Regions from separate parts of the Pseudomonas sp. SH10-3B genome, predicted to be linked through region 1. Evidence: predicted binding sites of a transcription regulator. Region 1 holds the regulator's gene; each other region holds the start of a gene.

Region 1 (5,996 bases):
TGCCCTTGCCGTCATCGGTAATCGACAGCAGGATGTGGTCGCCTTCCTGTTCCGCCGCCAGGATTACCTTGCCGCCACGGGACTTGCCAGAGGCTTCACGTTCTTCCGGGGTTTCGACACCGTGGTCGACAGCGTTGCGCACCAAGTGGACCAGCGGGTCGGCCAGGGCCTCGACAAGGTTTTTGTCGAGGTCGGTTTCTTCACCCACCAGTTCCAGGTTGATCTCTTTCTTCAATTGGCGCGCGAGGTCGCGAACCAGGCGCGGGAAGCGGCCGAAGACTTTCTTGATCGGCTGCATCCGCGTTTTCATCACCGCGGTTTGCAGGTCGGCGGTGACCACGTCGAGGTTCGACACGGCCTTTTGCATGGCTTCATCGCCACTGCTCAAGCCCAGGCGCACCAGGCGGTTACGCACCAATACCAGCTCGCCGACCATGTTCATGATGTCGTCCAGCCGCGCGGTATCGACCCGTACGGTGGTTTCGGCTTCACTGGCCGGTTTTTCCGCGACCGGTGCCGCAGCGGCACGTGCCGGAGCCGGGGCAGCAGCGGGCGCAGGCGAAGGCTTGGCGGCCGGCGCGGCAGCTTTGGCAGCGGGTTTGGCCGCAACCGGTGCCGCCGTGGCCACGGCAGCAGCCGGGGCGACTTCGGTGAACTTGCCTTTGCCGTGCAAGTCGTCCAGCAGCGCTTCGAATTCGTGATCGGAGATCAACCCATCGTCCGCAGGCTTGGCAGTGGCAGCGGGTGCTGCGGCCGTAGCGGCGACTTCCGGCAAGGCGTCGGCCGCAAAGGTGCCCTTGCCATGCAACTGGTCGAGCAAGGCTTCGAATTCGTCGTCAGTGATGTCGGTGCTGGCAGGCGCGACAGGCGCATCCACCGCAGCTGGGACAGCACCGGCAGGCGCCACGGCGTCGGCCGCGAACTGACCTTTGCCGTGCAACTGGTCGAGCAAAGACTCGAACTCAGCGTCGGTAATGTCTTCGCTGCTCGGCGCGACAGCCGGGGCAACGGCGGCCGGAGCTTCGGCCTCGGCCTTGACGGCACTGAGGGAGTTGAGCAGTTGTTCGAACTCACTGTCCGTCACATCTGCTTCAGGCTCCGCCACCGGTTCCGGTGCGGCTTCGACCACCGGCGCTGCCGTGGTGTCGGCCGGCTCTGCATAGCGCGCCAGGGCGGCCAGCAGTTCCGGCGTGGCTGCGGTGATCGGGGCACGCTCGCGAACTTCGCTGAACATGCCGTTGACCGCATCCAGTGCTTCGAGAATCACGTCCATCAACTCCGAATCAACGTGACGCTCACCCTTGCGCAGGATGTCGAACACGTTCTCGGCGATGTGGCAGCACTCCACCAGCTCATGGAGCTGGAGGAAGCCGGCGCCCCCTTTTACAGTATGAAAACCGCGAAAAATTGCATTGAGCAGGTTCGCATCATCCGGGCGGCTTTCCAGCTCGACCAGTTGTTCGGACAGTTGCTCTAAAATTTCGCCGGCCTCTACAAGGAAATCCTGAAGGATCTCTTCATCGGCGCCGAAGCTCATGTGGGTGCTCCTTAGAAGCCTAAACTGGATAACAGGTCATCTACGTCATCCTGACCTGACACAACGTCTTCACGTTTATCGGCATGAATCTGCGGACCTTCACCCTTGGCGAGATGTTTTTGTGGATCTTTTTCAGAGAGGATCGCTTCGCGGTCATGTTCGATGCCGGCAAAACGGTCGACCTGGCCGGCCATGAGCACCAATTTGAGCAGGTTGCTTTCCACTTCGGTGACCAACTGGGTCACACGCTTGATCACCTGACCAGTCAGGTCCTGGTAATCCTGGGCGAGCAGAATGTCATTGAGGTTGCTGGCAACCGTGCGGTTTTCCTGCTCGCTGCGTGACAGGAACCCTTCGACTCGACGGGCCAGCTCACGAAACTCTTCTGCACCGACTTCACGGCGCATGAAGCGGCCCCAGTCGTTGCTCAGGGCGTGGGCCTCAGTGGCCATGCCGTTAACCAGGGGCGTGGCGTTTTCCACCAGGTCCATGGTGCGGTTGGCCGCCGCCTCGGTCAGCCTGACCACATAGGACAGGCGTTCGGTGGCATCGGTGATCTGCGAAATCTCTTCGGCCTGGGGCATGTGCGGATCAATCTGGAAATTGACGATCGCACTGTGCAGCTCGCGTGTGAGCTTGCCCACTTCCTGGTACAGGCCGCGGTCACGGGTCTGGTTGAGCTCATGGATCAACTGCACCGCGTCGCCGAAATGGCCTTTTTCAAGGCTGTCGACCAACTGGTGAGCATGCTTTTTCAGGGTCGACTCAAAGTCGCCCAGTGACGTTTCTTTATGCTCCATAGCTCCCCCGCGATGGCATTAGCCGTGGATGCGTTCGAAGATCTTTTCGATCTTCTCTTTCAAGGCCTGTGCAGTGAATGGCTTGACCACGTAACCGTTGACCCCGGCTTGGGCGGCTTCGATGATCTGTTCACGCTTGGCCTCGGCGGTCACCATCAACACGGGAAGGCTGCGCAGTTTTTCGTCGGCACGCACGTGGCGCAACAAGTCGATACCGGTCATGCCCGGCATGTTCCAGTCCGTTACCAGAAAGTCGATGCTCCCGCTGTTGAGGATCGGAATCGCCGTCAGGCCATCATCCGCCTCGACCGTGTTTGTGAACCCCAGGTCACGCAACAGGTTTTTTATGATCCGCCGCATCGTTGAGAAGTCATCAACGATGAGGATTTTCATGTTCTTGTCCAATTCGACCTCCAAGCAGTCTTAAACGCGCCCAGCACCTGGACGCGCCATTTCAATCAACAGGCATTACACAACAAGGACTGCCGGGGGCACCACGGGTCGAACCCGCGAAGGCCAATCACCTTCGCGGTATCGCTTTGCAATGCTCCCCACACTGCCTGTCAGCGCGCTCGCCACTCTCCCAAACGCCCCCGCAAGCGGGCCGCGCACTGGCTGTGCAACTGGCTGACACGCGATTCGCTGACCCCCAGGACCTCACCGATTTCCTTGAGGTTCAGCTCTTCGTCGTAGTACAGCGCCAACACCAACCGCTCGCGCTCCGGCAGGTTGGCAATGGCGTCCGCCAACGCCCCCTGGAAACGTTCGTCTTCCAGGTCACGCGACGGCTCCATATGCGCGCTCGCGCCGTCCTCGTGCAGCCCTTCGTGCTCGCCGTCCTGCAACAGGTCGTCGAAACTGAACAGGCGGCTGCCCAAGGTATCGTTCAAAATCCCGTAATAATCGTCGAGACTCAATTGGAGTTCGGCCGCAACTTCGTGATCTTTAGCGTCGCGACCGGTTTTTGCTTCAATTGCCCGAATTGCGTCACTGACCATGCGCGTATTGCGGTGCACCGAGCGTGGCGCCCAGTCACCCTTGCGCACTTCGTCCAGCATCGCGCCACGGATACGGATACCCGCATAGGTCTCGAAACTTGCACCCTTGCTTGCGTCGTACTTGGTCGACACTTCGAGCAGGCCGATCATGCCCGCCTGGATCAGGTCTTCGACCTGGACACTGGCGGGCAGGCGTGCCAGCAGGTGATAGGCGATCCGCTTGACCAGCGGCGCATAGCGCTCGATCAACTCGCCTTGACTGTCACGGGCAGACTTCTTGTACGCGTTATAGCCGTTCGCTGTCATAGCACCGGTCCTGCACTCGTCTGATGCACCAATCGCTCGACGAAAAACTCCAGATGCCCCCGAGGGTTGGCAGGCAACGGCCAGGTATCGACCTTCTGGGCAATAGCCTTGAACGCCAATGCGCATTTGGAGCGAGGGAACGCTTCGTAGACTGCACGCTGCTTTTGCACAGCCTTGCGCACACACTCGTCGTAGGGAACTGCGCCGACGTATTGTAAGGCCACATCGAGAAAGCGATCCGTGACCTTGGTCAACTTGGCGAACAGGTTGCGACCTTCCTGCGGGCTCTGGGCCATGTTGGCCAGGACGCGGAAGCGGTTCATGCCGTAGTCGCGGTTAAGCAGTTTGATCAGGGCGTAGGCGTCGGTGATCGAGGTGGGTTCATCGCAGACCACCAGCAAGACTTCCTGCGCCGCGCGCACGAAGCTGACCACGGACTCGCCGATCCCGGCGGCGGTGTCGATCACCAGCACGTCGAGGTTGTCGCCGATATCACTGAATGCCTGGATCAGGCCGGCATGCTGAGCCGGACTCAGGTGCACCATGCTCTGGGTGCCGGAGGCGGCCGGCACGATGCGGATCCCGCCAGGGCCCTGGAGCAGCACATCGCGCAGCTCACAGCGCCCCTCGATCACATCGGCAAGGGTGTGTTTGGGCGTCAGCCCCAGCAGAACGTCGACGTTCGCCAGCCCCAGGTCAGCATCCAGCAGCATGACGCGACGGCCAAGCTCTGCCAGGGCCAGGGACAAATTCACTGACACGTTAGTTTTTCCGACGCCACCTTTGCCGCCGGTCACCGCGATCACCTGTACGGGATGCATGCTGCCCATTTTATTTCTTTACCTTGTCTTGCTTAGACGCAGGCTACATGGCTTGGCCGCGTGAATCGCTTGCAGACCATCGATGTAGGTACATTTCACGGTGTTCATCGCGCCTCAACCCACCCGCTTTGCCGGGTTGTGGTAAAGGTCGGCGAACATATCGGCCATCGCTTCCTCGCTAGGCTCTTCTTGCATTTGCACGCTCACGGCGCGGCTGACCAACTGATGACGGCGCGGCAGATGCAAATCATCCGGGATCCGCGGCCCGTCGGTCAGGTAAGCAACCGGTAGTTCATGGCTGATAGCCAGGCTCAACACTTCGCCCAGGCTGGCGGTTTCATCCAGTTTGGTCAGGATGCAACCGGCCAGACCGCAACGCTTGTAGCTATGGTACGCAGCGGTAAGAACCTGTTTCTGGCTGGTGGTTGCAAGCACCAGGTAATTTTTTGACTTGATGCCGCGCCCGGCCAGGCTTTCCAGCTGCATGCGCAACGCCGGATCGCTGGCTTGCAGGCCGGCGGTGTCAATCAGCACCACACGCTTGCGCAGCAACGGATCGAGCGCGTTGGCCAGGGACTGGCCCGGGTCGACGTGGGTGACCGGCACATTGAGGATACGGCCCAGGGTCTTGAGCTGTTCCTGGGCGCCGATGCGGTAGCTGTCCATGCTCACCAGCGCGATGTTATTCGCGCCGTACTTGAGCACGTAACGCGCCGCCAGCTTGGCCAGGGTGGTGGTCTTGCCCATGCCGGCAGGGCCGACCATGGCAATCACGCCGCCCTCTTCCAGGGGTTCGATTTCCGGGGTGGCGATCATCCGCGCCAGGTGGGCCAGCAACATGCGCCAGGCCTGGCGAGGCTCTTCGATTTCGGTGGTCAGCGCCAGCAGGTCGCGGGACAACGGGCCGGACAAGCCGATGCGTTGCAGGCGGCGCCACAGGTTGGCCTGTTGCGGTTTGCTGCCTTGCAGCTGGGTCCAGGCCAGCGACCCGAGTTGCACTTCCAGCAGTTCGCGCAGGCCGTTGAGTTCAAAGCGCATCGAGTCGAAGACGCGCTGGTCGACTGCGGCGGCCGGGGCTGGCGCAGCAGGACGCGGCGGTTCGATAAAGGTTGGTTCGACCAGCGGCTCGGCGGCGGTCAGCGGCAGGCCGGCGAACAACTGGCGATTGGTGGTGGCATCGCTGTCGCCACGCATGCTCAGTTCAGCCTGGGCCGAGACGATGCGCGACGCAGTCTTGCGCAGCTCGTCTTCAAGCTCCATGTTCGGCACACGCGGCGCCAACGCCGAGGGGGTGTAATCCAGGGCAGCCGTCAGCTCGACACCGCCGGCAATACGACGGTTACCGATAATCGCGGCGTCGGCGCCCAGCTCATCGCGGACCAGTTTCATGGCCTGACGCATATCGGCGGCGAAAAAACGCTTAACTTGCATAACCCACTACCCTCAGCCGTTGGGCCCTACTGTCGCGACGATAGTCACTTGCTTGTTGTCAGGAATTTCCTGATAAGCCAAAACGTGCAAATTCGGTACTGCC
Region 2 (5,996 bases), on a different contig from region 1:
TCAGCCCTTTGAATTTACTGTTGAGCAGGGTGAAGCTGGCCTGGAAGTTCACCGAGTTCTCGGCGTAGGCCGATTGCTCCAGCTGGGCGTCGACGGTGTTCTGGTCGATCGACGGCTGCATCGGCGTGCGATACAGCAGCGACTCGTCACCACTGCTCAGGCCTTGCGCTTCGATATGACGGCTGTTGGTCATGTTCAAGGCGAAGGTGCCGTTCTTGGTCTTGTCCTGCTGTGCGGCGAGCACGGCGGAGAAGTCCAAGTCCCGAGCCTTGTAGTTCGGGGTGTCGGCGTTGGCAATGTTGTTGGCCAGGACTTCGGCACGCTGGGCGCGGAAGCCCAGGGCTTGTTCGTGGATACCGAGCGCTTTATCGAAGCTGATGCTCATGGCGGAAACCTTTAGGCTGACCTGCTGTTCGTTAACAGGGTTATAGCAAGGCGCATGCCAATATCTGATAACCCCGTAAATCAAGGGGTTGCGAGAAGCTTGCCGGCGACAATGCCAGAAAAGCGGCAACGGGTTTCCGCGTGGCGCCAGTAAAGCGGCAATGGGCAGTTGCCGCTTTCTACACCTTTGCCGCAGAAAAAAAGTGGGAGGGGGCTTACTCCCGATGGCGGTGAATCAGTGATAGATACATCAACTGAACCACCGCTATCGGGGTAAGCCCCCTCCCACTTTTTTGACCGCGTACGCTTTATTACTTGGCCTGGTAGATGATTCCCGGGCTGCACTGCACCATCTGGAAATGATCCGGCAGGCCATTGAGTGCCTCGGATGCACCGAGGAACAGGTAACCGCCACGCTTGAGGGTGCCGTGGATGCGCAACAGGATGTCCTTCTTCACCTCGGCCGAGAAGTAGATCAGCACGTTGCGGCAGAACACCATGTCGAACTTGCCCAGGCTGGCGTAGCTGTCGAGCAGGTTGAACGAACGAAACTCCACGCGACTCTTGATCGGCGCCTTGACCGCCCAACGCCCTGCCCCTTTCGGGTCGAAGTAACGCTGCAGGCGTTCCTGGGACAGGCCACGACCCAGGGCCAGGCTGTCGTACTCGCCGGTCTTGCAGTTGGTGAGCATGGTGCCGGACAGGTCAGTGGCGACAATCTGCGCACCGGCCTTCAACTGGCCCATGTTGGTCCGCTCGAACTCATCGATGGCCATGGAAATCGAGTACGGTTCCTGCCCCGAGGAGCAGGCGGCCGACCAGATACGCAGGCGCTGACCCGGGCTGGCCTTGATGGCCTCCGGCAGCACTTTGCTCTTGAGCACTTCAAAGGGGTAAGTATCGCGAAACCACAGGGTTTCGTTGGTGGTCATGGCATCGACCACCATTTCCTTGAGGCCACTGCGTGGCTGCCCCTGGATCCGTTGAACCAACTCGCCCAGGGACTTGATGCCCTGCTGCTCCATCAGTTTGTTAAGACGGCTGGATACCAGGTATTGCTTGTTCTCACCGAGCAATATGCCACAGGCTTTTTCCAGGAAGACCCGGAACTGTTCAAAATCCAAATTACCCGTAGACACTGATACCGCCTCTAAAATCGTATGACCGCCAGGGGGAAAGCCCCCTAGCTGTGATCTGCTGCCTTGATCCGGTCGACTACCCGGGATGCCAGGTCATCAGGGCGGAATTTGGCCAGGAAGTCATCGGCACCGACCTTCTTGACCATCGCCTGATTGAATACGCCCGACAACGAAGTATGCAGGATGATATGCAGTTTTTGCATGCGTGGATCGCTGCGTATCTCAGCCGTGAGGGTGTAACCGTCCATTTCCGGCATCTCGATGTCAGAGATCATCATCAAGAATTCTTCTTCCGGCTTCTTGCCTTCATCCACCAGCTTGCGCAGGTAATCCAGGGCCTGGCGACCATCATTGAGCGCCACCACCTCGACACCGACGGTTTGCAGGCAGCGGGTCACCTGCTTGCGCGCCACCGAGGAGTCATCCACCGTGAGCACGCGCAGCGACACGGCTTTGTGCGCCGTTTCGGCATCGACCACACCCACGGAAATCGATTCCGAGGTGGGTGCGACTTCGGCGAGGATCTTCTCCACGTCGATGATTTCCACCAACTGGTTATCGACCCGCGTCACCGCCGTGAGGTAGTGATCGCGGCCGGTGCCCTTGGGCGGCGGATGGATCTCTTCCCAGTTCATGTTGACGATGCGCTCCACCGAGCGCACCAGGAAACCCTGGGTCTTGGTGTTGTACTCGGTGATGATCACGAACGGGTTCTCGCGGTCCTGCAGGCCAGCCGAACCGGTGGCCAGGGCCAGGTCAAGGATCGGGATAGTCGCGCCACGAATATTCGCCACGCCGCACACGACCGGGCTGGACTTGGGCATGATCGTCAGCTTGGGGCATTGCAGCACTTCCCGCACCTTGAACACGTTGATGCCATACAGCTGTTTGCCATCCAGGCGAAAAAGCAACAACTCCAGGCGATTCTGCCCTACCAGCTGTGTGCGCTGGTTTACTGAATCCATTACTCCTGCCATGCCATGACTCCTACGCTAAAACCTTTGGCTATACCTACAAGGGCGGCGCGCACCCAACACTAAACGGCACGAGCTTTGCTAATTTGATGGCTATGGATATTAAAACGACAGTTTCCCGACGCCTTGGCCTCACACCGTATCGCAGAACACTCTGCGTAACGTTGGCGCTGCTTGCTTTCAGCCTGGGCACCACGGCCCGTGCAGATAACGTCACCTTGCCTGATCTACTTATCGGCGTCACTCAAGGCTTTCTTGAGTTCACTGTAGAAGATTATCTGGCGACCACCCAGACGCCGGGACGTTATGAAATCCAAGTCAGCCAATTAGACCCGCGCCTGCGCATGCCAATGTGCGACAAGGAATTGACAGCCTCCCTGGAAAGTCCGGCCCAACCCATCGGGCGTGTGACCGTCAAGGTACGCTGCGAAGGCGCCTCGCCCTGGACCGTGTTCGTGCCGGCCCAGGTCAAATTGTTCCGTGATGTGGTGGTGGTTACCCGCCCGCTGAAACGCACCGGGATTATCGGCTTTGAGGATGTGGCACTGCGCGAACGCGACATCAGCATGATCAACCAGGGCTACCTGACCTCCCTCGACCAGGCCATCGGGCAAAAGCTGACCCGACCAGTGGTCACCGACCAGGTGATTACACTGGTACACCTGGAGCAGGCGGAGGTCATTCGCAAGGGTGATCAGGTGGTGATTTCCGCCAGCAGCGGCGGGTTGCAGGTGAAAATGCCGGGCGAAGCGCTGTCCAACGGCGGCATGAGCGAACAGATTCGGGTCAAGAACCTCAACTCCAACCGCGTGATCAAAGCGCGGGTGACGGCCCCCGGGCAAGTCGAGGTAGCTTTATAGATCACTGGTACAGGACGCTGGGTTTTCCTACACTGTGCACGAGATGTCCCGTGCGGAGATTTATTGTCATTTGCGCCTAAAGTTTGTCCGGGTATGGCCGAAAACATGGCAAGCGTCCAAATACCCAGAGGTTTTTTATCATGGTCATCGATTTCAGCCGTTTAAATAACACCCCGACTACGTCAGGCACTACGCGCACCACCAGCACCAAGGACAGCGTAGAAGCCAAGGCGCCGGCGCTGCCCGTCAAGGCAGAGCAGGCCAGTGCCAGCCAAAGCGGGGAATCCGTACACCTGAGCAATGAGGCTCAACAGTTGCAGAAGGTCACTGACTCGCTGCGCGATCAACCGGTAGTCAATAAAGCCCGCGTGGCCGAATTGAAGCAGGCGATCGCCGATGGCAGCTATAAAGTCGACAGCAACCGTGTAGCCAGCAAGCTGCTTAACTTCGAAGCCGAGCGCTAGGCAAAGGCCTGCGCAGGGCTTTTGGACGCTTAAAACCCAAGGCCAGCCATGCATCACGACGAACATTTGCTTCAACTGATCATTGATGATCTAGCGCCGACGCAACAGCTGCTCGAGCTGCTTAAAGAAGAATCCCTGGCTCTCTATGGCCGGGATATGCCGCTGCTGGAAGAAATTCTGGCGCGCAAACAGTCGTTGATTGTCCTGCTGGAACAGCACGGCAAAAAACGCAGCCAGATCCTCATCAGCCTTGGCCTGCCGTCAGACCACGACGGCCTGGCGCAGTTGGCCAGCCACTCCTCGGTCGGCGATCAATTGCTGGCCCAGAGTAAAGAACTCAATCAATTGCTCGCCCAGTGCCAGGAAGCCAACCTGCTTAACGGTCAGTCGATCCAGCTTCAGCAAGCTACGACCGCCAACCAGTTGCGTATACTCCACGGCGGAGAGCCACCGGCACTTTATAACGCCCAGGGCTCCACCTCGCGCCTGGTCAAGCCAAGTACCCGCAGCCAAGCCTGACACCGGTTTACCGCGTGCCCTATCCAAGGCGCGCCACATGCTGGCAAAATGCCGGTTCTTGCGTGTAGTCGTATTTTGTCTGGAGATGGAAGAACCGTGTTCAACGCCCTTAATGCGGAAGATGCCCCGCAGCCCCCCAAGGTCCTCACCACGCCTCTGGAAATCGCCGGCACCTTGCGGATGCTGCAAGACAGCCATGATCCGCTGATCATCACCTTCCACGAACGCAGCCAACGCTTCCAGAGTTATCTGGTCGACGTCAACCGCGAAGGCAACACGCTGGCGCTGGACGAAATGATCCCCCGCGATGGCGAGCGCCACCTCGAAAGCGGCGAACCCTTTCGCATCGAAGGTTTTCATGATGGCGTACGCGTCGCCTGGGAAAGCAAAGGCACCCTGAGCATCAGCGAAAAAGACGGCCACCGTATCTACACCGGCAGCCTGCCGGACGAGGTGGTCTACCATCAGCGCCGCAACGCCTTCCGCGCCGCACTGAAGCTGGCGCAACTGGTGAACATCGAACTCGGTGGCGAAAAACTCAAGGCGCCGGTCAACGGCAAATTGCTGGATATTTCCGCCACCGGCTGCAAATTGCGCTTTGAAGGTGATATTTCCGAGCGCCTGCAACTGGGCCAGGTCTACGACCGATTTATCGCCGCACTGCCGTTTGGCAGCATGACCACCTCGGTCGAGCTGCGTTACCTGCACTTCGAAGACAAGATCAACACCACCTTCGCCGGTGTGCGCTTTCACAACATGAGTGGCCTGGTACAGCGCCAGGTCGAGCGTTTTGTGTACCAGTTGCAGCGTGAAGCGCGACGCTTCGACAAGGACGACGATTTTTAATCCTTAAAGATCGCGATAAAAAAACGGGCAGATCCTTTGGGGATCTGCCCGTTTTTGCATTCAGGGGCGCGCCCTGCTCAATTCATGAGGATGCTCGTCCGGCCCCAAGGGCTCGGGTGGCCCTTCGAAGGCTGGCTCATCCACGGGCGGCACAGGATCGACCTGCGGCTCCGGATCGGGGGCATTTTGCATCTGCTCCTGCACCACCTGCTCATCGACACGCGGGTCCAGCGCGGCCACCAGCGGCGAACTCGACATACTGTCGGGCATTGCCACGTGATGCAGAGGGGCGTCTTCCACCTGATGCAGGTTGGTCACTGCCTTAGGCCGGATGCGCCACACCAGGATCAGCGCGCACAGGCTGAAAAATGCGTACAGCATCTGGCTGCCGAACAGCTTCATCACCACACCCGCCAGCAACGGCCCGATGCTGGCGCCGACACCATAGGTCACCAACAGCATGGCCGTCAGCGATACCCGGCGATCGCCCTCCACATGGTCGTTGGAAAACGCCACCGCCAATGGATACAGGCAAAACTGTACGAGAGAACACAAGAAGCCTGCCACAAACAGCATTTCCAGCGGCACTTGGGTCATGATCGCCAACGGCAGCGCAGCTACCGCCAGGCACAAGGCGAAGCAGCGGATCAGCAACGCGCGATCATAGCGATCCGATAACCAACCCAACGGCCACTGCACCAGCAGCCCGGCAAAAATGCAGCTACCCATGAACAGACCTACCTGTTCGGTGGTCAGCCCTTGCTGTGAAGCATAAAGCGGCGCCAGACCGTAGAACGAACCGACGATCAA
Region 3 (5,996 bases), on a different contig from region 1:
TCTCTAGCCCCGGTGACGGGCTGATTTCCCAGTACCGCCTCGACGAAAGCAACGGTGCGCTGAGCCTGATCGAGCAAGTGACGGCCGGCGACCAGGTTAACCCCATGGCCCTCAGCCCCGACGGCAAGACCTTGTTCGCGGCCTTGCGGGTCAAGCCATTTCAGGTCCAGGCATTCAGTATTGATCCAACCAGTGGGCATTTGACCCCGCAGTCCAAGGCGCCGCTGGCCGAAAGCATGGCGTACCTGGCCACCGACCGCGCCGGGCGCTACTTGCTCGCGGCGTCCTACGGTGCCGATACCCTCAGCGTACAGCCCATCGACAAGCCCGAACCCATCCGCACCTACAAGACCGGCCTGCATGCCCACTCGCTGCGCACCGACCCCAGCAATCGCTTTGCCTACGCCGGCAACCTGGGCACGGACCATGTGCTGCAATACCGCTTCGACGCCGCCACCGGCGCACTCACCCCGATCGGCAGCGGCTTCGTGAGTGTGCCGGCCAATACCGGGCCTCGGCACCTGGCGTTCTCGGCCAACGGCAAGTACCTGTATGTGGTAGGTGAAATGAGCGGCACCGTCACCGCGTTTGCCATCGATGCCAGCACCGGCGCGCTGACCCAGATCGGCATGGCCAATGGCATTCCTGAGCGGTTGAAACTGGCCCACGGCGAAGTGCGTGACGCACGCAACAATGACCTCAAAGACGACTCGACGCCGCGCATTTGGGCAGCCGACCTACGCCTGTCGCCGGACGGCAAGCTGCTGTTGATGAGCGAGCGCACCAGCAGTTCGGTGTCGGCGTTTGCGGTGGATACCGCCACCGGCGGCCTGCGCTTTGTCGACAACTACCCGGTCGAAGAGAAGCAGCCGCGCAATATCGCGTTCTCTCCCAACGGGCGTTGGCTGCTGGTGACCGGCGAGAAAAGCGACAAGGTCGGCACCTATGCGGTCAGTGCCACCGGTGCGTTGAAGCGTGTCGGGGAAGCGGCGTCGGGCAAGGGTGCGCTGTGGATCGAGGTGCTGCATACCTCGACCAACTGACCTGAACATGTGGGAGGGGCTTGCCCCTCCCACAGGGTTGGATCTTCAGGGTCTACAGACCTCAGCTCAGGCGAAACCGTGCGGTGTTATCACTCAGCGCCTGGCTGCCCTTGCTCAAGGTGTCCGCCGCACGGTTTACCGCGCGTGCGCCGTCCAGCAGGCGCCCGGCGGCCTGGTCGACTTGTTGGATATTGCCGCTGACTTCATCCGCCGTCGCCGCCTGCTCTTCCACCGCCGTGGCGATTTGCGCCAGGGTGTCGGTGACGTTCTGCACCGCGCCGGCAATCTCGCCCAGGCGGGTGCCCAAGCCGGTGACGGACTCGGCATCGGTCAACGCCTGCTCGCACGCGGCGCCCATCAGCGTCACCGCCTGGCTCACCGTGGCGCGCAGGCTGTCGACGGTGCCGGCGATCTGCGCTGTCGACGCCTGGGTGCGTTGCGACAGGCTGCGCACTTCATCGGCGACCACCGCAAAGCCCCGGCCCTGCTCGCCTGCGCGGGCGGCTTCGATGGCTGCGTTGAGCGCCAGCAGGTTGGTCTGCTCGGCGATGCCGCGAATGGTGTCGACCACCGATTGAATCTGCTGGCCTTGCTGGCTGACCTGCTGCAAAGCGTCCGACGTGTCGGTCAGGCGCTGGTTGAGCTGCTGGATGCTGGCGGTGGTGCGCTGGCTGTCACGGCTGCTGTCTTCGGCGATGCGCCGGGTTTGCTGGGCGCTGCCCGAGGCTTGTTCGCAGCTGCGCGCGACGCCCATGGACGTGGCCGCCAATTGGGTGGCGGCGGCGGCGATCTGGCTGATCTGGTGCTGCTGGTCCTCGACTTCGCTGAGGGTGCTGCCCGATTGCGAATTAAGGGTGAGCACCGCCGAGCCGAGCTGCTGGGTCTCGTGGTTGACGCCGAGTAGGCTGGTGCGCAATTGCACCACGGCGACGTTCAGCGCGGTACTGATGGCCGCGAGTTCGTCGCGCCCTTCCACCGTCACCGCCACGCACAGGTTGCCGTCGCGCAGGGACTCGGCCAGCGTGGTAATGCCACTGGCGCTGCGCCGGATGGACGCTTGCAGGCACATGAACAGGTACAGCGCCGCCAACGCCAACAGGCTGAACGTCGCCGCCATCGGTATGAATTGCGTGTTCGCGTGTTCGTGGTAGTAGTCCAGGCGCGCATCCATCGACGTCAGCGACTGAACACGCAACGCGCCAAGCGAGGTGAGCATGGCGTCGATACTGCGCTCGAAACCGGCTGTATCCAGCTTGATGCTGCCGCCGAACACGCCGTCGTCGAGCACTTTGAGTTCGTTATCCAACAACTGCAGGCTGGTGTCGTATTGCGCTGTCCACGGTTCCATCCCGGCGTACTGCTTGGCCTTGAGCGAAGCCGCAGCCTTGACCAGTTGATCCCGCGCATCGCCGATGCGGCTGCGCAGGTCGCGCATCTGCAAACGGCTCTGCAAGGTGAACTGCCCCGAAGAAATCGAGGACTGCCCGACACTGGCCATGCGACCGATGCGCTCGATCAGGTCGGGCGTTTGCTGGGTGCCCATCTGCATGAGCATGTAGGTTTCCAACCAGGGGTCGAGGATCAGGCCGGCGTCGAGGGTGATTTGTTCGCGCAGGGCCTGCATCGCCGTCAGCGCGGCGGTGAAGCGGTCGTAGCCATCCGGCCACCACCCCACGGTGCGCAGGGACGCCGAGTCCATGCCCTTGACCGTGGCCTGCAACGCCTCGAAGCGAGCCATGACGTCAGCGCCGGCGTTCTGGGTTTTCAAAGCATCACCGAGAGCTTGCAGGCTTTGCAGGATCACCGGGAAATTGGCATCGACCTTATCCATCGCCGCCTTCGCCGCTGGCGTTGGGGCGTGCAGGATGTCCGCCGCCTTCCAGCGCGCCGCCAGGTTACGTTGGGCGGTCAACTGGCCGTCCAGCGCGTCCAGGGCCAACAGTTGGCGAAGGCCGGACTGCTCGGTGGAAATCACGCTTAATTTGTCGCGATAGTCCTGGCCGATCATCCACAGGCTTCCGGCCAGGGGCAGCATGAACAGGAAAAACAGAATCTGGAATTTACGCGCGAAGCCAAAACGTCCGAGCAGGCGGATACCGGGTGATAAAAGGCTGTGCATGTCCGACCACTCCCAAAAACAACCCACCCCGCGCACCGCAGGGCGAAGCCTTGAAATGAATGAAAGCAAAATGCCATGTCATTGATTGGAAAGGATCTAGCAAGATACGGGCCGCTGACGCCAAGCCCCGAAACAGGGCGCGCGGCGCACGAACGACCCCCATCGCATGCTCGAAAATGGGGCAAAAGCACTCAGTATCGACACAGGCGCTGTCACCGCCGGAGACGACTGCCCGAGGTGCGTTCCAAAACGCCCTCAATCACAGGCATCGTATCGGCCGCACACGGGGAGAACTTGAAGGGCAGGACGCGTGAGATATCACATTGGATGAAACTCCATCAGGCCAGTAACGCGGCAATCCATCGGGCCTGACGTGCAATGTCCTGCAGCTTCTCCTCCGGGACCGTCTGCCGGGCCTGCTCAAGACTGGCCAGGGTCTTGTGTTTCTGGCGCAGCATGCGCTGCCACTTGGCGAGGAACACGGGGCTACGGGCCTGCATCTGCAAGGGGCCGAAGTACAGCTGTTCGGCGCTGTAGCTCACCGGCGTGGCACGTTCGGCAACGATGATTTCGTAGTAGAAACGGTTTTCCCGCAGCAACTCTTCACTGACGATGCGGTAGCCGTTGTTCATCAACCATAGGCGCAACGGTTGCTCGCCGCCGTTCGGTTGCAGGATCAGGCGTTCGCAACCGTTGAGGCAGGCCTTGCCGCTGTCGAGGATGTCGCGGATCGTCTCGCCACCCATGCCGCAGACGCTGATCGCGGTGATCGCGTCTGCCGGCTGTATCGCCGCCAACCCATCGGCCAGGCGCACCGTGATGTGCTGCTCCAGACCGTTATCAACCACGGTGCGTTCAGCCGCCCGGAACGGCGTGGTCGCCACCTCACCCGCCACAGCCGCCGCGATCACGCCACGGCGCATCAAGGCTACCGGCAGGTAAGCGTGGTCCGAGCCGATATCGGCCAACCGTGCGCCCATCGGCACATGCGCTGCCACGCGTTCCAGGCGCATGGACAAGGTGTGTTCGTTCAACCTGCGTTCCCTTTTTATTCGCCGGAAAATCGATCCCGGCTGTTGGTCAGATGCAACACCATCGCCGCCCGCGCCGCGTCCGGGTCCTGGCGCTTGATCGCGTTGAAGATCGCCTCATGCTCCAGGTTCGCCAATTGCCCGAGCTTGGCAAAGTCCGCCCCGCCACGTTCGGCGCCTTTCACTTGGGTACGCGGAATCATCGCATTGCCCAGGTGCAGCATGATCTCGGTGAAGAAGGTATTGCCGGTGGCTTCGGCGATGAGTTGGTGGAAACGTTTGTCCTCTTCCACGCAGCTGTCGTTGTTGGCCAGCGAGGCCTGGTAGTCGTCCAGGGCTGCGCGCATGTGGGCAAGCTGCGCATCGGTCCTGCGCACGGCGGCCAGCGCCACGGCCTGCACCTCCAGGCCCAGGCGCAGTTCCAGCATGTTGCGCACGCTGGCGACGGTGTCCACATGCAGGCGCAAGCCTTGCTGGGCCTGTTGCTCCAACACAAAGGTGCCGATGCCGTGACGCGTCTCCACCAGCCCCGAGGCTTGCAACTTGGAGAGCGCCTCGCGCACCACGGTACGGCTCACCCCATGCTCACGCACGATGGTGGATTCGGACGGCAGTTTTTCACCCGGTTTCAACTGGCCGAGCAGGATGCGCTGGGTCAGGGCGTCGAGTACGCCTTGGGCCAGGTTGGTAGAACGTCTACGGACGGGAGGGCCGTTTTCAATGGGCATATTACGAATCCACGGGGCTGGGCAGGAGCGAGCTTAACATCCCGCCCCACGGCGTAACCCCACTGTAGGAGCGAGCTTGCTCGCGAAAAACCTGAGGGCGCTGCGTTTATCCAGGAGGTCTGCATTATCGTTGACGTTTTTCGCGAGCAAGCTCGCTCCTACAGGTTGGGGGACGAGTAAAAAATGCCCAGCTTGTATGACAACCAACATTTATCGACACCCACCCCACCCGTTCCAAAAGCCTTCTCAACCTTGTTTAAAACACAACCTAGCCCCGTAAAATAACCAAAAAAGCACTAAAACCTGGCCTTTATAAACACAAAAACTTCATCGTCAGATTGCGAACCCCAGAAAAGCACTTGTATGATGTCTATCAACAAGACACGCAAACCCGCATAAAAATAATCAGGGGGAGTTTTGAATTGTGAACAATTCAAGCCATGCATCTGCCGCACCAGACAGTGATTCGGTCCTCGCGCAAGCCGTGAGAAAAGTGAAGGGCCATGTGCTCCCACTGTTCGTGATCATGTTCATCCTCAACTACATCGACCGGGTCAATATCGGCTTTGTGCGTACGCACATGGAACATGACCTGGGCATCGGCGCTGCCGCCTATGGCTTCGGTGCCGGGCTGTTCTTCATCGGCTACGCCCTCTTTGAAGTGCCCTCCAACATGCTGCTGCAAAAGGTCGGCGCGCGTATCTGGCTGACCCGCATCATGTTCACCTGGGGCATCGTCGCCACGTTGATGGCGTTCATCCAGAACGAAACCCACTTCTACATCCTGCGCTTTCTGCTGGGCGTGGCCGAAGCCGGTTTCTTCCCTGGGGTGATCTACTACTTCACGCGCTGGCTGCCGGGGGTTGAGCGCGGTAAAGCCATCGCGATTTTCCTCAGTGGCTCGGCGGTGGCCTCGTTGATTTCCGGCCCGCTGTCAGGCGCACTGCTGCAGATCGAAGGGTTTGGCTTTCACGGCTGGCAATGGATGTTCGCCATCGAAGGCCTGGCCTCGGTGGTGATCGGTTTCTTCGTGTGGTTCTGGCTCGACTCCAAGCCCCACGACGCCAAATGGATG
Region 4 (5,996 bases), on a different contig from region 1:
CTTTTGGTTGTTTTTCACTTGAGGGTTGACGGCCAGGCGAATGACGAATACTGTACATAAACACAGTGTTTAAGCGCTGATCAACCAGGATGGCAACATCAGCCACGCCAAACACTGTGTGCAAGTTAACGGATTAACTTAATGCACAGGCTCGTTATACCGAGCCGTTTTTATTGATAGAGAGGGAACTCATGTCCTATCCAGAAAGCAAACTCACCGGCTTGACCGGTTTCGCCCTCGCGGCAAAAGTCACTGGCGGCTGGTCCGGCCCTGTGGTCAGTATCACCACCCTGGATCAACTCAAGGCCAATATTGGCGACACCACCCCACGGGTCTTGGTGATCAACAGTAATATCTCGGCGTCGAGCCTGACCAAAGTCAACTTGGGTGCCAACAAGACCCTGATCGGTTCGTTCCAGAACCGCACGTTGGAGAATATTCACCTGCGTGCAACCGCGCAGTCGCAGAACATTATTCTGCAGAATATTATCTTCAAACATTCAGCGAGCATTAAGGCCAATGACGATATTCAGGTGTACCTGAACTACGGCAGCAAGTATTGGATTGACCATTGCTCGTTTGTCGGGCACAGCTGGTCCACCACTGACGGCAGTGAAGATAAACTGCTGTATATCGGTGAAAAAGCCGATTATGCCACCATCAGCAACTGCTTCTTTGGCAGCCACAAGTACGGGCTGATCTTCGGTCACCCGGCGGATGATAATAAGGCAGAGTTCAACGGTTATCCGCGCCTGACGTTGTGCCATAACCGCTTCGACAACATGGAAGTACGTGCGCCCGGCTTGATGCGTTACGGTTATTTCCATGTGTACAACAACTACATCAATAACTTCCACCTCGGTTTTACCCTCGCGCAGAACGCCAATATCCTCTCTGAAAGCAACTATTTTGGCGAAGGCAGCCAAAACAAAGGCATGTTGGATGATAAAGGCACCGGGACGTTCACTGATACAAACAGTGTGCCGCCGATCACCAACCAAAAGTCGCCCAAAGCACAATGGACGGCCAGTTCCAACTACGCCTATACCTTGAAGACGGCGGCGCAAGCCAAGGACTTCACACAGAAGAATGCCGGTGCCCAGGCTGCGGCGCTGGTATTCGGTAGTTGAGTAGCTAGCTTTCTACTGAGCTGTCATTTATTGCAAGTGCCACTGTATTTATATCAAGGATATAAATACAGTGATGGCCTTTGTAATATAAATAATTCTTCATGTTGCGATAAGCAAGTGCCCATGTTAAACCTTGGTGCGCACTTGCAGAGCCAACTATCTCTTGCTCTTTCAGTCAGTATTAAGTTGCTGGCTGCCAGGTGCTATTTAATCTTCGCTTGTCACTTAAGCGTTAGCAAAAGGACATCATCATGAAACATGCGAATCACACACCCACTCGCTGGACACGGGCCGATGCGCTGAAAGTTAATGAGAATGACCCGACGACGACACAGCCGTTAGTGAGTCCTGACTTTCCTGTCATGAGTGACACGGTCTTTATTTGGGACACCATGCCATTGCGTGAACTGGATGGCACGGTGGTATCGGTGAATGGCTGGTCAGTGATCTTCACCCTGACCGCCGACCGTCGCCCCCATGATCCACAATTCATCAATGCCGATGGCCGTTACGACATCAAGCGCGATTGGGAAGACCGCCATGGTCATGCGCGGATCTGCTACTGGTATTCGCGTACCGGCAAGGACTGGATCTTCGGCGGCCGTGTCATGGCCGAAGGGGTTTCGCCGACCACCCGTGAATGGGCGGGCACGCCGATCCTGTTGAATAACAACGGTGACATCGACCTGTACTACACCTGCGTCACGCCGGGTGCCACGATTGCCAAAGTCAGGGGCCAGGTTGTCACGTCAGACACCGGTGTCACCCTCCAGGGCTTTGATCAGGTCAAGTCGTTGTTCGACGCCGACGGCACCTATTATCAAACCGAAGCCCAGAATGCGACCTGGAACTTTCGCGATCCCAGCCCCTTTATCGATCCCGTCGATGGCAAGTTGTACATGGTGTTCGAAGGCAATGTGGCCGGCGAGCGCGGGACTCACGAAGTGGGCCCGAATGAAATAGGCCTGGTGCCGCCAGGTCATGAAGATGTCGGCGGTGCGCGTTATCAGGTGGGCTGTATCGGCATCGCGGTGGCCAAAGACCTCAACGGTGACGAGTGGGAGATTTTGCCGCCGCTGGTGACTGCCGTCGGGGTGAATGACCAGACCGAACGGCCGCACTATGTGTTCCAGGACAACAAGTACTACCTGTTCACCATCAGCCACAAGTTCACCTATGCCGATGGCGTGACGGGGCCGGATGGCGTCTATGGGTTTGTCAGCGATCACCTGTTCGGCCCCTATACGCTGATGAATGCGTCGGGGCTGGTACTGGGCAACCCGCCTTCGCAGCCGTTCCAGACGTACTCTCACTGCGTGATGCCCAACGGCCTGGTGACGTCGTTTATCGACAGCGTGCCCACCACCGGCGATGACTACCGCATCGGCGGCACCGAGGCGCCGACGGTCAGGATCGTGTTGAAGGGCGCTCGTTCGTTTGTGCAGGAGGCTTATGACTACGGCTACATTCCGGCGATGCGGGATGTGGTGTTGAGCCAGTAAACCCAGTGCAAAACCCAGCCTGATTCATCAGGTGTAAACCGATCCAAATGTGGGAGGAGGCACGCCCCCTCCCACTTTTTTTTGACCGCATTTCAGCCTGTCTTCAACGCTCAAGTCCCCGCCCACCTGGCCGATACAGGCACTAGCACCACGAGTGATCCCGAACGCGTAGGTGCACGCCTGGTCGTCGCTCAGGTCAACGAATAAAAATCAAATGGGGTGGCCATGACCATATTGCAGCGTGTGATCGGCGGGTTTGCGGTGTTGGTGCTGTTACTGCTAGTCATGGCGGGGATCAGTTATCAGAACACGCAGTCCATCAGCAGTCGCTTGAACATTATCACCGGCGAGTCGGCACCCTTGAGCCGGGCCGCCAGTGAGCTCTACGTGCACATCCTGCGCGCCAACCAAGCGTTGCTGGCCATTCAGATCAGCACCGACCCCAAGCAGATCGAGGACGGCAAGCGACCGTTCACCGAGAGCATCGCCCAGTTCAATCAATTGCTCGACAGCACCGTTGCCTATACGGGCGAGCATGAGGCGCTGCGGGCGAACCTGGCGCAGCAGCGCCAACAGGTAGCGGCCTACGCGGAACAGGCGCAGGCGTTGATGGCGTCCCACTCGCAACATGTGCAGCAGTTGGCGCTGACGCGCAAACTGCAAGGCTACAGCAGTGCGCAGGCGATGCAGCTGACCAGCTATTTGCGCGATTACATCGCGCATGCGCGCAGTGTCGGCGAGCCGCAACAGGTGGCCGCAGCGGAAAAGCTGCTGTTGGAAGTCAACAAATCCTACGATGGCTTCGCGGCTCATACCGTCACGCCCGCCATCGATAAATTACAGCGTGTGCTCAATCTGCAGGACGAAGTGATCAGCACCCGGGCCCAGGCCCTGGCGGCGATTGACCCCCGGGTCGGGCGGATTGCCGGCGTCATGGTCAATCGCCTGCTGACTGACCTGACCGCCCCTGACGGCCTGTTCCAGGCTTATCAGGTGGAGGCAAAACTGGCCGCGCAGGTGCAGCAGCAACGCAGTGCGGTTGACGCGGCGCTGAATGCCACCTTGGACAAGATTGGCGAGTTCGGCAGCCAGTCCCTGGAGGTCGCCAACCAGGCCAGTCAGTCGGCCAATGCCACCATCGGCACCAGCCGCAGCTTGCTGTTGATCGCGTGTGTGCTGGCGGTGCTGGCGGCGGTATTGATTGGTACGTGGGTCGCCTTCAGCCTGCGACGTCCGCTGGCGGCGTTTCGCGAAGTCCTCAAGACGCTCACGGCGGGGGACATGCGGGTCAGTTTCGATGTCAGCCGTAAAGATGAGTTCGGTGAGTTGGGCGGCTACCTGAACGAACTGACCAAGGCCCTGCAGAAAACCTTCCGTGAATTGATCAGCTCTGCCGATGCGCTGGCCGTGACGGCGGGCAGCAACGCCTTGAACAGCGAGCAGACTACCCGTGTGGTGGATGAGCAGAAGGACCGGTTGCAATCGGCAGCCTCGGCCATGACGCAGATGGAAAGCACGGTCGAAGAGGTGGCTCGGCGTGCGCAGGACACCCGCCAGGCCGTGGACGACACCAGCGAACTCACGCACAAGGTGCAGGCGCGCGTGGCCGAGACCATCGTCAACATCCGCCAGCAGGCCGACCAGGTGAACAAGGCCACGCAGGTGACCGATGAGTTGCAGAAGTACGGGCAGAATATCGAGGGCATTGTTGTCGCCATTCGCACCATTGCCGAACAGACCAACCTGCTTGCCCTGAATGCGGCGATCGAAGCGGCTCGTGCCGGCGAGCAGGGGCGCGGTTTTGCGGTGGTGGCCGATGAAGTGCGCTCCCTGGCCAGCCGTACCCAGACCTCGACCAGCGAAATCCAGGACATGATCGGGCTCATGCAGGAAAAGATTCACTCGGTGGTGCACGTGATGAACGAAAGCCAGGCGCAGTCCACCCAGTGCGTGTCCCTGGCCTCGGGCGCGGGTGACTTGCTGCTGTCGATGAGCGACTCGGTCGACAGTATCCGCGACATGAATATCCAGATCGCCGCCGCCACCGAGGAGCAGAGCGCCACGGTGCAGGAAACCAGTCGGATGGTTATCCAGATCAACGATTCGGCCCAGCAGACGGCACATGGCGCCGAGCAGTCCGCCATCAGCAGCCACGAGCTGTCGGACATGGCCAAGGTGCAGCGCGAGCTGCTCCATCATTTCAGCGTTTGAGCCGCGGGAGTCAGAACATGAAAGCATGGTTAATCCTCGCCTTGGGGGCGACGCTGTTCATTCTGGGCCCAGCCCAGGCCGCCACGCCCTTGCTGGGTGTGGGCATGGCAAAGTACGACGATAACTTCCAGACCCTGCTGCGCAATGGGGTGCAGCAACAGGCCACCGTCATGAACGCCGACATCTTTATGGAGAACGGGCAGGACAGCGTCGATTTGCAGATGCGCCAATTCCGCAACCTGGTCAATTCCAAGGTGGATGCGATCATCGTCGCAATGGTCGACGGCAAAAGTGCGGCGCAGATGATGCAACTGGCCTCGGACGCCAAAATCCCGCTGGTCTTCGTCAACCGCAATCCGAACCCGCCAAAGTGGCCGGCGCAGACCGCGTTTGTCGGCTCCAACGAGCTGGAGTCGGGTACTTTGCAGATGGAAGAGCTGGCGCGCCGCGCCGGTTACAAGGGCAACGTGGTGATTCTGGTGGGCGACCCCGCCAACGCGTCCTCCTTGATGCGCACCGAGGACGTGGAGAAAGTCGTCGCCAAATACCCCGATATGAAAGTCGTACAGAAAAAAGTCGGTAATTGGGAGCGTAGCCAGGCCGCCACGATTGTCATTGACTGGGTCAAACAGGGCGTCGATTTTTCGATCATCGCGGCCAATAACGATGAAATGGCGATCGGCGCGATCATGGGGCTGGAAAAGGCCGGCAAGCAGGCCAAGGACTACTGGGTTGGCGGCATCGACGGCACCCCGGACGGCTTGAAATTGATGGCTGAGGGCAAGATGGCGGTCAGCGTGTTCCAGGATGCCGCCGGCCAGGCCGGCGGCGCAGTGGACACCGCGCTACGTCTGGTACGCGGCGAGGTGCTGGAGTCGACGGTGGTCTGGGTGCCGTTCAAGTTGATCACGCCTGAGAATCGCCAGGCGTTTGAATAGGACTGACCACCTCGCTCCAACCTTGGAATGCAGTCAAATGTGGGAGGGGGCAAGCCCCCTCCCACAGGGTTATGGGGTGTTAGTGAGAACGGGCGTCAGCGCCGCCCCGTGCGCGTACTCACATCCACCCACACCGCCAATACCAGGATGCTGCCCTTCACAATCATCTGCCAGTAACTGTCCACATCCAGCATCGACATGCCGTTATCCAGGCT

Evidence for each region. The regulator FliA, encoded in region 1, starts transcription of late flagellar genes. The targets are predictions, from matches to a motif close to CTAAAGTTTNNNNNNNNNNNGCCGNTAA.
Region 2: the regulator FliA is predicted to act here: its motif matches at 3,434-3,461, upstream of flgM (flagellar biosynthesis anti-sigma factor FlgM).
Region 3: the regulator FliA is predicted to act here: its motif matches at 3,433-3,460, upstream of J1G35_RS26220 (methyl-accepting chemotaxis protein).
Region 4: the regulator FliA is predicted to act here: its motif matches at 2,742-2,769, upstream of J1G35_RS07925 (methyl-accepting chemotaxis protein).

Annotation. Positions count from the first base shown of each region.
Region 1 covers NZ_JAFLXD010000016.1:2,784-8,779, forward strand. The annotation lists gene J1G35_RS14175 (chemotaxis protein CheA) at 1-1,537, opposite strand, end outside; gene J1G35_RS14180 (protein phosphatase CheZ) at 1,549-2,337, opposite strand; gene J1G35_RS14185 (chemotaxis response regulator CheY) at 2,356-2,730, opposite strand; gene fliA (RNA polymerase sigma factor FliA) at 2,901-3,641, opposite strand; gene fleN (flagellar synthesis regulator FleN) at 3,638-4,471, opposite strand; gene flhF (flagellar biosynthesis protein FlhF) at 4,577-5,893, opposite strand; gene flhA (flagellar biosynthesis protein FlhA) at 5,906-5,996, opposite strand, start outside.
Region 2 covers NZ_JAFLXD010000037.1:44,542-50,537, forward strand. The annotation lists gene flgB (flagellar basal body rod protein FlgB) at 1-385, opposite strand, end outside; gene cheR (protein-glutamate O-methyltransferase CheR) at 696-1,523, opposite strand; gene J1G35_RS23230 (chemotaxis protein CheV) at 1,568-2,500, opposite strand; gene flgA (flagellar basal body P-ring formation chaperone FlgA) at 2,593-3,357, shown strand; gene flgM (flagellar biosynthesis anti-sigma factor FlgM) at 3,498-3,821, shown strand; gene J1G35_RS23245 (flagellar protein FlgN) at 3,870-4,340, shown strand; gene J1G35_RS23250 (flagellar brake protein) at 4,437-5,186, shown strand; gene J1G35_RS23255 (MFS transporter) at 5,247-5,996, opposite strand, start outside.
Region 3 covers NZ_JAFLXD010000050.1:6,877-12,872, reverse strand. The annotation lists gene J1G35_RS26225 (lactonase family protein) at 1-1,043, shown strand, start outside; gene J1G35_RS26220 (methyl-accepting chemotaxis protein) at 1,105-3,162, opposite strand; gene J1G35_RS26215 (tRNA (adenine(22)-N(1))-methyltransferase TrmK) at 3,501-4,196, opposite strand; gene J1G35_RS26210 (FadR/GntR family transcriptional regulator) at 4,211-4,921, opposite strand; gene J1G35_RS26205 (MFS transporter) at 5,346-5,996, shown strand, end outside.
Region 4 covers NZ_JAFLXD010000007.1:77,370-83,365, reverse strand. The annotation lists gene J1G35_RS07935 (pectate lyase) at 192-1,130, shown strand; gene J1G35_RS07930 (glycoside hydrolase family 68 protein) at 1,382-2,632, shown strand; gene J1G35_RS07925 (methyl-accepting chemotaxis protein) at 2,858-4,843, shown strand; gene J1G35_RS07920 (substrate-binding domain-containing protein) at 4,861-5,781, shown strand; gene J1G35_RS07915 (sugar ABC transporter permease) at 5,877-5,996, opposite strand, start outside.